2 linked regions of the Planctomyces sp. SH-PL14 genome follow. The protein of the gene in region 1 binds, or shares a complex with, the protein of each later gene. Links are inferred from orthologs where the notes say so. Each region holds a gene or a part of one and is shown in the gene's direction. Other genes may lie near its edges.

What was found.
Region 2: the proteins of pheS (region 1) and pheT are in contact, whole or in part, in a crystal structure (PDB 6P24), measured with the Escherichia coli proteins. The link is inferred for Planctomyces sp. SH-PL14 from one-to-one orthologs.

What each region holds. Positions count from the first base shown.
Region 1 is NZ_CP011270.1:7,030,334-7,035,668, forward strand. The notes cover bases 1,112-3,934. They hold pheS (phenylalanine--tRNA ligase subunit alpha), read left to right. Parts: upstream 1,112-1,933; coding sequence 1,934-2,935; downstream 2,936-3,934. Other genes in these bases: alaS (alanine--tRNA ligase), read left to right, coding at 1,112-1,790; VT03_RS27035 (transposase), read left to right, coding at 3,318-3,934. Also shown: more of alaS, read left to right, coding at 1-1,111; more of VT03_RS27035, read left to right, coding at 3,935-4,694; VT03_RS27040 (hypothetical protein), read left to right, coding at 5,042-5,287.
Region 2 is NZ_CP011270.1:988,899-994,369, forward strand. What follows is about bases 1,140-4,098. They hold pheT (phenylalanine--tRNA ligase subunit beta), read left to right. Parts: upstream 1,140-1,569; coding sequence 1,570-3,627; downstream 3,628-4,098. Other genes in these bases: VT03_RS34065 (hypothetical protein), read right to left, coding at 1,140-1,316; VT03_RS04045 (DUF1501 domain-containing protein), read right to left, coding at 3,779-4,098. Also shown: VT03_RS04030 (DUF1559 domain-containing protein), read right to left, coding at 1-640; more of VT03_RS34065, read right to left, coding at 789-1,139; more of VT03_RS04045, read right to left, coding at 4,099-5,146; VT03_RS04050 (neutral/alkaline non-lysosomal ceramidase N-terminal domain-containing protein), read left to right, coding at 5,336-5,471.

The sequences.
Region 1 (5,335 bases):
CGATGTGCATCCACGAAGGGGTTCAGCCGGGGCCGTCGAAGCAGGGCTACATTGTCCGTCAGCTCCTCCGCCGCGCGCTGCTGGAAGGCTACCTCCTGGGGAAGAAGGACCCGTTCCTGTCCCAGGTCGTGCCAATGGTCGTCGAGATGATGAAGCGTCCCTACCCGGACCTCGTCGCCTCGCAGGAAATCGTCCAGAACGTCATCCGCGAAGAAGAAAAGCAGTTCCTCGGCGTCATCGACCGGGCCCTCCCCAAGTACGAGCGGCTCGCTCAGAAGGCGGGGAAGGGGGGAACGATCAGCGGCAAGGAAGCCCACGACCTGCACTCACAGGAGGGGTTTCTCATCGAGCTCATCGAGGCGATGGCCGCCCGCGACGAGGTCAAGGTTGACCGCAAGGGGTTTGAAGCCTGCGTCCGCGACCATGAGATCCGCAGCGGCTCGGGCGCCTTCGCCGATTCGGTCATGGCCGAGGGGCCGATCGACGCCATCCGCAAGGCGATCGGCAAGAGTGAGTTCCTCGGTTACAGCGACGAGACCGGCACCGGCAAGGTGGCGGGGATCATCGCCGAGGGGAAACTCGTCAACGACTTCGCCGAGATCGACAGCGCCGCTCCGATCGGGGTCGTGCTCGATCGCACACCGTTCTACGGCGAGATCGGCGGCCAGGTCGGTGACACCGGGAAGCTGGAAGCAAAGAGCTTCGTTCTCGACGTGACCGACACGCAGCGGGACGGGGATCTGGTGGTCCACATCGGCCGGCTCAAGAGCGGCAAGATCACCGTCGGCGACGAAGCGAGCGCCGTGATCGATGCCGAACGCCGCGCCGGGATCCGCCGGGCCCACTCGGCCACGCACATCCTCCACCACGCCCTCCAGACCGTCCTGGGCCCGAACGCCATGCAGCGAGGGTCCAAGGTCGAGGACGACGTGCTGCGGTTCGACTTCGCCCACAAGCAGGCGATGACCCCGGCGGAAGTGATCGCCGTTGAACGCGAGATCAACGCCCGCATTGCCGACGGCGCGACGGTGAAGACCGACGTCGTTGACATCAAGACGGCCCGTGAGCGGGGAGCGAAGGCGCTCTTCGGCGAGAAGTATCCGGACCTGGTCCGGATGGTCTCGATGGGGGACTTCAGCCTGGAACTGTGCGGCGGAACGCACCTGTCCAACACCGGACAGGTCGGCCTGACCCGCGTCATCTCCGAGGAGCCGGTCGCGGCGGGTGTCCGCCGGATCGTGGCCTACACGGGGGAGAAGGCGATCGAGAGCGTCCGCGATCAGGACAACCTCATCAAGCAGCTCCAGCAGCAGTTGCGGGCCGGCCTGCCGTCCGAGCTTCCGGCCAAGGTGACCCAGCTCCAGGACGAGCTTCGCGAAGTGAAGCAGGAGCTCTCCGAGTACACGAAGCAGTCGGTGGGGATCGAGTCGCAGAAGCTGCTCGCCGCCGCCGAGATCGTCAACGGCGTGAAGGTCATCTGCCGCAAGCTCGAGAAGATCACCCGCGACCAGCTCCGGGCGTATGTCGACGAGCTCCGGGGCAAGGGGGGCTCGGTCGCCCTGCTGCTCGCCGCGGTGATCGACGACAAGGTCGCCCTGATCGCCGCGGTGACGAAGGACGTCCAGGCCAAGGTCAAGGCGTCCGACTCGATCCGCGAAGCGGCCAAGGTGGTCGGTGGCGGCGGCGGCGGACGTCCGGACCTCGCGGAAGCGGGGGGCAAGGACCCGACCAAGATCGACGCCGCCCTCGAAGCTGCCCTCGCGACGTACCGCAAGGCCCTGGCGGAGTGAGGTGCTGGGGGTCAGGTATTCTGGTGACAGGGGGCGGCCCAGCGAATGGCAGTCGCCCCCTGTTCCTTCCTCCCGATCCCCGGGACTCGACACTTCCGTCCGACTGAGACTTGATCCCTGTCACCTGATACTTCTCCCGCCCCATGGACGCGATCCAGCAACTGACGCAGTACGAAGCGGACGCCACGGCGGCCATTGAAGCGGCCGCGGACGCGCCTGCCCTGGAACAGGTCCGGATCGAGTTCCTGGGGAAGAAGCAGGGGCGGCTCAAGGACCTGCAGGCGCTGCTCGGGCAGGTGCCGGTTGATCAGAAGCCGGTGCTCGGGAAGCGGTTCAACGAGGTCAAGGACAAGGTGACGTCGCTGCTCGAGACGCGGAAGGCGGCCGTCGAGCGTCCGGCCGCTGCGGTCGACGGGGTGGATGTCACGCTTCCGGGGACGCCGTTCCGGTACGGCCACCGGCATCCGATCTCGCAGACGATCGACGAGTTCAAGGCGATCATGTCCCGTCTGGGGTTCGATCCGGTCGATGGGCCGGAGATCGAGGATGAGCGGCACAATTTTGATGCGCTGAACATTCCGCAGGACCATCCGGCCCGCGATCCGCTGGACAACTTCTATCTGTCGGCGGCGAAGACGGCGACGGGGAGTCCGCTCTTGCTGCGGAGCCAGACTTCGACGGTTCAGATCCGGGTGATGGAGAAGACGCAGCCGCCGATCCGGATCGTGTCGCTGGGGCGGGTGTACCGGCCGGACGATATGGATGATACGCATTCGTGCATGTTTCATCAGATGGAAGGTCTGATGATCGATACGAATGTGACGATGGCGGACCTCAAGACGGTGCTGCGGCTGTTTGCAACGGCGTATCTGGGTGAGGACGTCGTGATCCGGTTCCGTCCGTCGTTCTTCCCGTTTACCGAGCCGTCGGTGGAAGTGGACATGCGATGGGGGGATCGTTGGCTGGAGATTGGCGGGGCGGGGATGGTGGATCCGAACGTGTTGGAGACGGTCGGTTATGATCCGGAGAAGGTGAGCGGGTTTGCGTTTGGGTTGGGGGTGGAGCGGTTCGCGATGCGTCGGTTCGGCGTGCGGGATATCCGCCTCTTTTATGAGAACGACGTCCGTTTCCTACGGCAGTTCTAAGCCTGGAAAGTCAAAGCACGGGGTCCAGGGGCACCCTGGTGGGGAGTGCAGAGGGGCCTGCGTTGTTTTTCTGGCCCTTTGCCCGCCGGAGGCCTGGTCGTCGAGAGATGTCTGAAGGAGTGAGTGTCCAAGCGCGGACACGGTGCCGAATGCCCCCTCATCAACCCGTGGGGATTGCAAGGCGAGCGGTGCGCGTTGAGGGAGTCCTCATGGCCGGTCCCACAAAACGGCCGCCCGTTGTGTACCACGGTTCCTCATGGAAGCGCCTCCGGCGGCAAGGGGGCGTGGCCCCCTTGACCCAGCCCTTTGAAGGTGCATCCTCCTTCATGGTAAACCGGTGTCATGTCGAGACATGCACAGGATTTCCAGGGAGGAGGCGACCATGGTTGGTCAATCGGTCCTCGACCGCTTCATTCAGCAGGCTCCGCTTTGTGTTATGGCCCGGGCGACGCTGGAGAAAGTCTTCGCCCCGCAGAGATTGGATGCCCTGTTTCAACGGACGGCTGTCCGACAGTACGAACGGGAGCTTCTGTTCTCGACCGTCGTCGATCTCATGAGCCTGGTCGTCTGTCGTGTCACGCCGTCCGTTCATCGGGCCTATCAGCAGAAGAAGGCCCAGATTCCCGTCTCCATCCGGGCTCTCTACGACAAACTGGGGCATATCGAACCGGCCACGTCCCGAGAACTGGTGCGGCAGACCGCCTCTGAGATGGCCGAGCTGATCCGGACGCTGCCGGCGATGGCGGCTCCCCTCCTTCCCGGATACCGGGTCAAGATTCTCGACGGCAACCACCTGGAGGGAACAGAGCATCGGCTCAAGCCGCTGCGAACTCAAGGAGGCGGAGCCTTGCCGGGCCAGTGTGTCGTCCTGCTCGATCCCCAGCTGCGGATGATCCTGGACGTGATTCCTGGTCTGGATGCCTACACCCAGGAGTGTCGTCTCTGCCTGCCTCTGTTGGAGGGGATCGACCCCAAGGATGTGGTGATCGACGATCGGAACTTCTGTACGAGCGAACTCCTGTTCTGTCTGGCCCGACACGCCGCGTTCTTCGTCACCCGGCAGCATCGGGGCCGGCTGCGATGGGAGGTTACCGGGAAAGCCAAATCGCTCGGCCGGGGCGATTCCGGCCGCCTGACGGAAGAGCCTGTCCGCCTGACGGATCCCACAACCGGTGAGGTCCTGCCGGTCCGCAGAATCACCATCGAGTTGGACGAACCAACCCGGGATCACGACTCCACGCTCCACTTGCTGACGAACCTGCCCGCCAGTGAGGTCACCGCAGCACAGGTCGCTGAGCTGTATCGGGAGCGATGGACGATCGAGACAGCCTTCCAGGAACTGACGACACACCTGAGGTGTGAACTCAACACCCTTGGCTATCCGCCTGCGGCCCTCTTCGGCTTCTGCACGGCGGTTGCGTGCTACAACGTCCTGGCGGTCGTGCAGGCCGCTCTGGCTTCTGCTCATGGCCAGGAGTTCGTTGACGAGCAGTTCTCGCACTGGCGGATGTCGGATGAGCTCAGCCGCACCTACGTCGGGATGATGATCGCGATTCCGGCGGATCAATGGGAACAGTATGGAACTCTTCCCACCGAAGCTCTCAGCCGGCAGCTCCACGTCTGGGCCCAGAGCGTCGATGTCATGCGATATCGCAAATCGATTCGTGGTCCCAAGACACGCACCAAACGTCCAGCCGCGAGGGCTCAGCACTTCTCGACCGACAGGCTTCTCAAGCAGCGGAGATCCAACACGGGATAGCCACCTTCAAAGGGCTGCCCCCTTGACCCCAGGCTGCCGTGGCACGTTGGGTTTGAGCTATGGACACCACGCCGGCAAGAACGTGTGTCGAAGACAGGTCGCTCCGGCGATGACGGGCGTACGGGCCACCGACCACCGTTTACCACGTCCACGCCGATTCGGACCGTGTCGTCCGGCAGATTGTGCCGGGCCGGGCCGATAACACTCCTGACAGGGCACGGAAACGGCGGCTTCTCTCCAGTCGCCTTCGCCCTCGATAACCGCCCGACACGCAAGGACCGGCTGCGTCCTCCTCCGTTTTCCGGACGCGGCTTCCGTCAGGCGGCACCCTTGTCGAGACGCCCCCCGTGTTCACTCCCGTCAAAATCGACCTCGTCGACGAACTCCGTCTCCGCCGCTGGGCGCGGATGAACTACCTCCCCGCCGAAGGCCGCAGCGACGCCTGGCACCCCGTCATCCTCGACGAGATGCAGGTCCAGGACCGCGAGAACAAGATCGCCCCGCGAGCCCCCAAGTGGCTCTCCCACGTCCCGCACATTGAATCGCCGGCTCCCATGGCGACCCTCGGGACGGACGAGCTCTACTACACGTGACTGGTCGAGGGACTAGCGACGAGGGTCCAGGGAAGGGCGGTCGCGCCA
Region 2 (5,471 bases), 6.0 Mb from region 1 along the record:
TGCTCAGGCCGTCCGGCACGTCCCGGGGGGTCGAAGCGGACGAGGCGCCGAACATGGCGCGGGTCAGGCGGTCCAGCCCCGACCAGACATAGGGGTAACCGAGGGCCGTGTTGTAATCGACGCTGAAGTGGTAGCTGGTCCGGTACGACGGGACGTTCGCCAGACAGCCGTAGCTGCCGTCGAAGCTCGGATGAAACTGCGGCCCGTCGTCGCTGGGACAGAGGTAGGCGGCGATCCGCGTCGCCGCCAGGACTCCGTTGCCCGTCGCCGTGGCTCCTCCGCCGACGAGATATCCTCCGGCGGGATTGAAGTTCCCCGCCGCCTCGTTCGGGTTGTACTTGTTGAAGAGCGGTCCCTGGTCGATGTAGGGGAGCAGGGAAACCAGCCCCGTGGCGTTTGTGACGAGGGCCGGCGAGGCCCCCCGTCCGGTGTTGGAGGTCGCGTAGGGGAAGACCAGGTAGGTCTCCAGGTAACTGTGGAGCGCGATCCCGAGCTGCTTGAGATTGTTCTGGCACTGCGACTTCCGCGCCGCTTCCCGCGCCTGCTGCACCGCGGGCAGCAGGATCGCCACCAGGACGGCGATGATCGCGATCACCACCAGAAGTTCGATCAACGTAAAACCGCGCCGTCGCATCGACATCACAGAACTTTCGGAAGGACAGGTCAGAAAACGGAAATGCACGGAGCCACGTGATTCGCTCGAACGGGGACCACCGCCCCGACGGCAGCTCGATCTCGAGAGCAGGGGCCGCGCGGCCGACGAACGGCCGGCGCCGCTTCACGAGGCGCTATTTCTTGGCAATCTTCGGCGCCGGAAGCTCGAACGACATGTCGGTCTTTCCCGAAGCGGGAACGGAAAACGACTGTGCCATCGCGACGGAGCCGGGGTCGCTCCACGGAGCGGGGATCGCCTGCACGGACATCGTCATCGTGGGGCTGGTGTTCGGCGGAAGCGGTTCGCCGGCGGGGGTCATGAACAGGGAGAAGACCGCCCGGTAGTCCCCCGGCTCAATCCCTTCCTTCTGCGTCGCGTGCATGATCTTGAAGTTGCCGGACGCGTCGGAGATCGCCCAGCCCCCCTGCCCCTTCGTGGATCCGGTCGGGAGGACCTTGATGGCCACCCCCGCGGTCGGCTTGCCGCCGAGCTTCACGGTTCCCGACGCCGGAACAAGGTTCTCGGGAGGAGCCGGCGGCTTGGTGCCTCCGCCGCAGCCGGAAGCCGAGAGACAAAGGACGAGAAAACACAGTCCGCGCCGCAACGTCATAATCACGATCAGCAGATCTCGAAGGCGGGGGTCCGCGGAGACGGAGCTCACGAGCGTCACGCCAATCCGCGGGAAAGGGGCAGCAGCAAGGGCGAGAGCACATCTGCCGCGTGCCATGAAGCGGCGGAAGCCATTCCCGTGCCGAAGCCCAAAAACCCGGCAAACCACTGGGATCGTTGAAGGTTCGCGTTCCCTTTGCCATTCTGCGGGGCCCATTTACGCCCGCTTGCGCGGACGAGATGCCGAAGATTCGCGCACTTACGACGGGGGTGGAACCCCCGTCACGTTTTCAGGTACCGGTCTCATGATCGTCAGCCGCAACTGGCTCCGCGACTACATCCCGTTCGACGCCGCTCCCGCCGAAGTCGGCGAACGCCTCACGCTGGCCGGCCTCTACAGTGAGTGGATCGAGGAGGTGGGGGACGACGTCGCCATGGACCTGGAGGTCACGAGCAACCGGGCCGACTGGCTCGGGCATCTCGGCATCGCCCGCGAGATCAGCGTCCTCTACGGCTCCGACTTCTCGATGCCCTCTCCCGAGATCGCGGAGCTGACCGAGCAGACCGACACGGTGACGTCGGTGACGAACGAGTGCGAGGACCTCTGCCCGCAGTACGTCGCCCGCGTCATCCGCAACGTCAAGGTCGGCCCCTCGCCGCAGTGGCTCATCGACCGGCTGCAGACCGTCTTCCGGAAGAAGCGGAAGGATGGCACCTTCGAGGTCTATAAGCCGGTCAACAACATCGTCGACATCACGAACTACGTCCTCATGGAGTGCGGCCAGCCGCTGCACGCCTTTGACTTCGACAAGCTGAGCGGCAAGCAGATCGTCGTCCGCCGTGGTCGCCCGGGCGAAAAGCTCGTCGCGATCGATCACCAGACCTACCCCGTGACGTCCGAGATGTGCGTCATCGCCGATGCCGAGCGGCCGGTGGCGATCGGCGGCGTCATGGGAGGGGCGGAGACCGAAATCACGGAAGCGACGACGAACGTCCTCGTCGAAGTCGCGAACTTCTCTCCGCTCTCCGTCCGGGCCACGGCCCGCTCGCTCAAGCTCCACAGCCCGTCGTCGTACCGCTTCGAGCGGGGGATCAACGTCCGGCAGATGGACTGGGCCAGCCGTCGCTGCTGCGAGCTGATCCTCAAGCTGGCGGGAGGCGAGCTCTACGAAGAGCCGGTCGTCGCCGGCACCGTTCCGGAATGGAACCCGCCGAGCATCGAGCTCCGCTTCGCCCGCGTCCGCAAGATTCTCGGCATCGACATCCCCCGCGAGGAGTGCTGCCGGATCCTGACGGCCCTTGGCCTGCCGATGATGGGGAAGGCGACCGACGAGAAGGCGACCTTCCGTCCCCCCTCGTGGCGCCGCGACCTGACCCGCGAGATCGACCTCATTGAAGAGGTTGCCCGCGTTGCCGGCTACGACAAGATCCCCGAGAACCGGCCGATCCCCGTCGTCTCCCGCCTGCGGAGCGCCGAGGAGAAGACCCGCGACCGCGCGTGCGAGTTCCTCAACGCCGCCGGGTTCGACGAGGCGCTGACGTTCTCCTTCACGACCGACGAACTGGCCGAGACGTTCCACCGTCCCGGCGATCCGGAGCGGCTGCGGATCGACAAGAACGCCGGTCACTTCGGGAACTCGGTCCGGACGACGCTGATCCCCAGCCTCATTGCCGCCCGGGCGACGAACGAGCGGAAGGGGAATCTGGACGCGGACCTGTTCGAAATCGCCCGTGTCTTCCTCGGCGCCGCGCCGGAGAAGCCGGAGACGCAGCCGATCCGCATCGGTCTCGTCTCGGGACGCGACCTGCTTGGCCTCAAGGGCGTCCTGACCCGGCTCGCCCAGCGTCTTGCTCCGGGAGCCAAAGTGGAAACCCGCGCGATCGAGCATCCGCAGTTCGTCCCCGGCCGCGGAGCGGAACTGCTCCTGAACGGCGCATCCTGGGGTCTGCTGGGGGAGATTCATCGCGACGCTCCGGCCCTCAAGCCGCTGAAGCTTCGCGAAGCGCTGACCGTCGCCGAAGTCGACTTCCTGCAGCTTGTGCAGTCGGCCCAGTGGGTGATCGAGGCCCAGCCGCTCCCCGAGCACCATGCCATCCAGCGGGACTTCAACTTCCTCCTCGACGACGCGGTCACCTGGGAGCAGCTCGAAGCGGCGATCCGTCCGGTCGCCGGCCCGCTGCTCGAGCGGATCTCGTTCGTCGAGCAGTACCGCGGCAAGCACATCCCGGCGGGAAAGAAGTCCTACGTCCTCTCGCTGTCGCTGAGGTCGCCCGATCGGACTCTCCAGACCGAAGACGTCGAACCGATCGCCGCCGCCGTCATCGACGCGTGCGGGAAGCAGCTTGGTGCGACGCTGCGGTAGGGGACGAAGAGTTAAACACCAAGACACCAGGAAGTCACAAAGGGCACAAAGGAGAGGGAGAGGGGCTCGTGTCCCACTCCCTCTGACAGCTTTAGCCCCTTTCCCCTTTGTGTTCTTGGTGCAACCTTTGTGTCTTGGTGTTTAATCCTCCTCAGAAAAGCTCCGTAATCGGAGCGCCGCACGGCAGGATCGGGTGCGGGCGGCCGGCGTGGTCGACGGTTTCGCGGGTGACATCGACGCCGAGGTGGCGGTAGATCGTCGCCAGCATGTCCTGGACGATCTTGGGGTTGTCCTGCGGGATCGCGCCGTTGCGGTCGGAGCTGCCGACGACGCGGCCCCCTTTCACTCCGCCCCCGGCGACGGCGACGCTCATGACCTGCGGCCAGTGGTCCCGGCCGGCGGCAGCGTTGATCCGCGGCGTTCGGCCCATTTCTCCCCAGGCCACGACAAGGGTGGTCTCCAGCAGCCCGCGCTCGGAGAGGTCTTCGATCAGCGCGGAGTAGGCCTGGTCCCACCGCGGAAGAAAACCGTTCTGGAGCGACCAGAAGTTGTCTTCGTGCGTGTCCCACCAGCGGCAGTCGACCGTCACCAGCCGCACCCCCGCCTCGACGAGCCGCCGGGCCAGGAGCATCCGCTGCGGCCAGTTTGGGGCGTCGCCGCCAGCCCGGACGCGGGACATGTACTGTCCGAAGAACCCATATCGCTGGCGGACCGCGGCTGTCTCGGAATCGAGATCGAAGGCCTTCTGAACGGCGGTCCCCGCGAGCAGTTCAGACGCCTGCCGGTGGAACTCGTCGACGGAGTCCATCGACGCCGTGCCGCCTCGGCGCTTCAGAGCATCGAGGTTCTCCATCAGCCGCCGACGGTCCTGCATCCGGTCGGTCGAAACCGCTTCCAGCAGGCGGAGGTTCGGAACGACGAATGGCTGTGACGAGGCGGGATCGGCCTGCGTCTCGAAGGCGTCCCAGCGGGAGCCGAGATACGCCGGGCTTGTCCCGGGGACATGCCGCGGCACCATGACGTAGGCCGGCATCTGGGGGTTGAGCGACTGGAGCTGCCGCTTGATCTGCGAACCGATACTGGGCGAGACGTTGATGTCGGGGATCGGCCCCGGCGGATGGCCGGTGAAGCAGACCTGGTCCCCGGTCGAGTGGTCGAGGCGGCCGTCCTCGGGGCGATAGTGCATGCTCCGGATGATGGACCATTTGTCCATGATCTTCGCCGACCGCGGCAGGTGCTCACTCACCTGAATCCCCGGCACGGCGGTGTCGATCGGGGAAAACTCTCCGCGGATCTCGACCGGGGCCTGCGGTTTGGGATCCCAGGTCTCGAACTGGCTCGGGCCGCCGCGCATCCAGAGGATGATGACCGACCGGTCGCGGCGGGCCGCCGCTCCGTGGGCCGCTTCGTGGGTGAGGAGTTGTTCGAGCGTCAGCCCGCCCGCGCCGAGCATCCCGATCCGGAGGAGCCCGCGACGGTCGACGCGACACTGCTCCCGAAACGCCCGACAGCCACCCATGGAGACCTCCTGGAACACATCAATTGATAATGATAGGTTCCCCGGAGCGTTCGAAGCAACGAATTCCCGGCGTCGCGGAAACTCGCGACGTTGGCGGATCGTTGCCGCGGCGTCGTGTCGGCGCCGGAGCCCGTCCGCTACAACAGGCTCGCGCTCCGAAGCCGTTGCCTGGACAATGGGAGTCGGAAGATGAGTTTGATCGATGGACCGGCCGTGACCGGTCGCTGGCCGCGGTGCGCGGTCCTGGCGAGTCTGATCGTCGCCGGATGGATGTCGCTCGTGGGCCTCGCCGCGGCGGATGAGCCGACGACGGTCGCGGGGATCG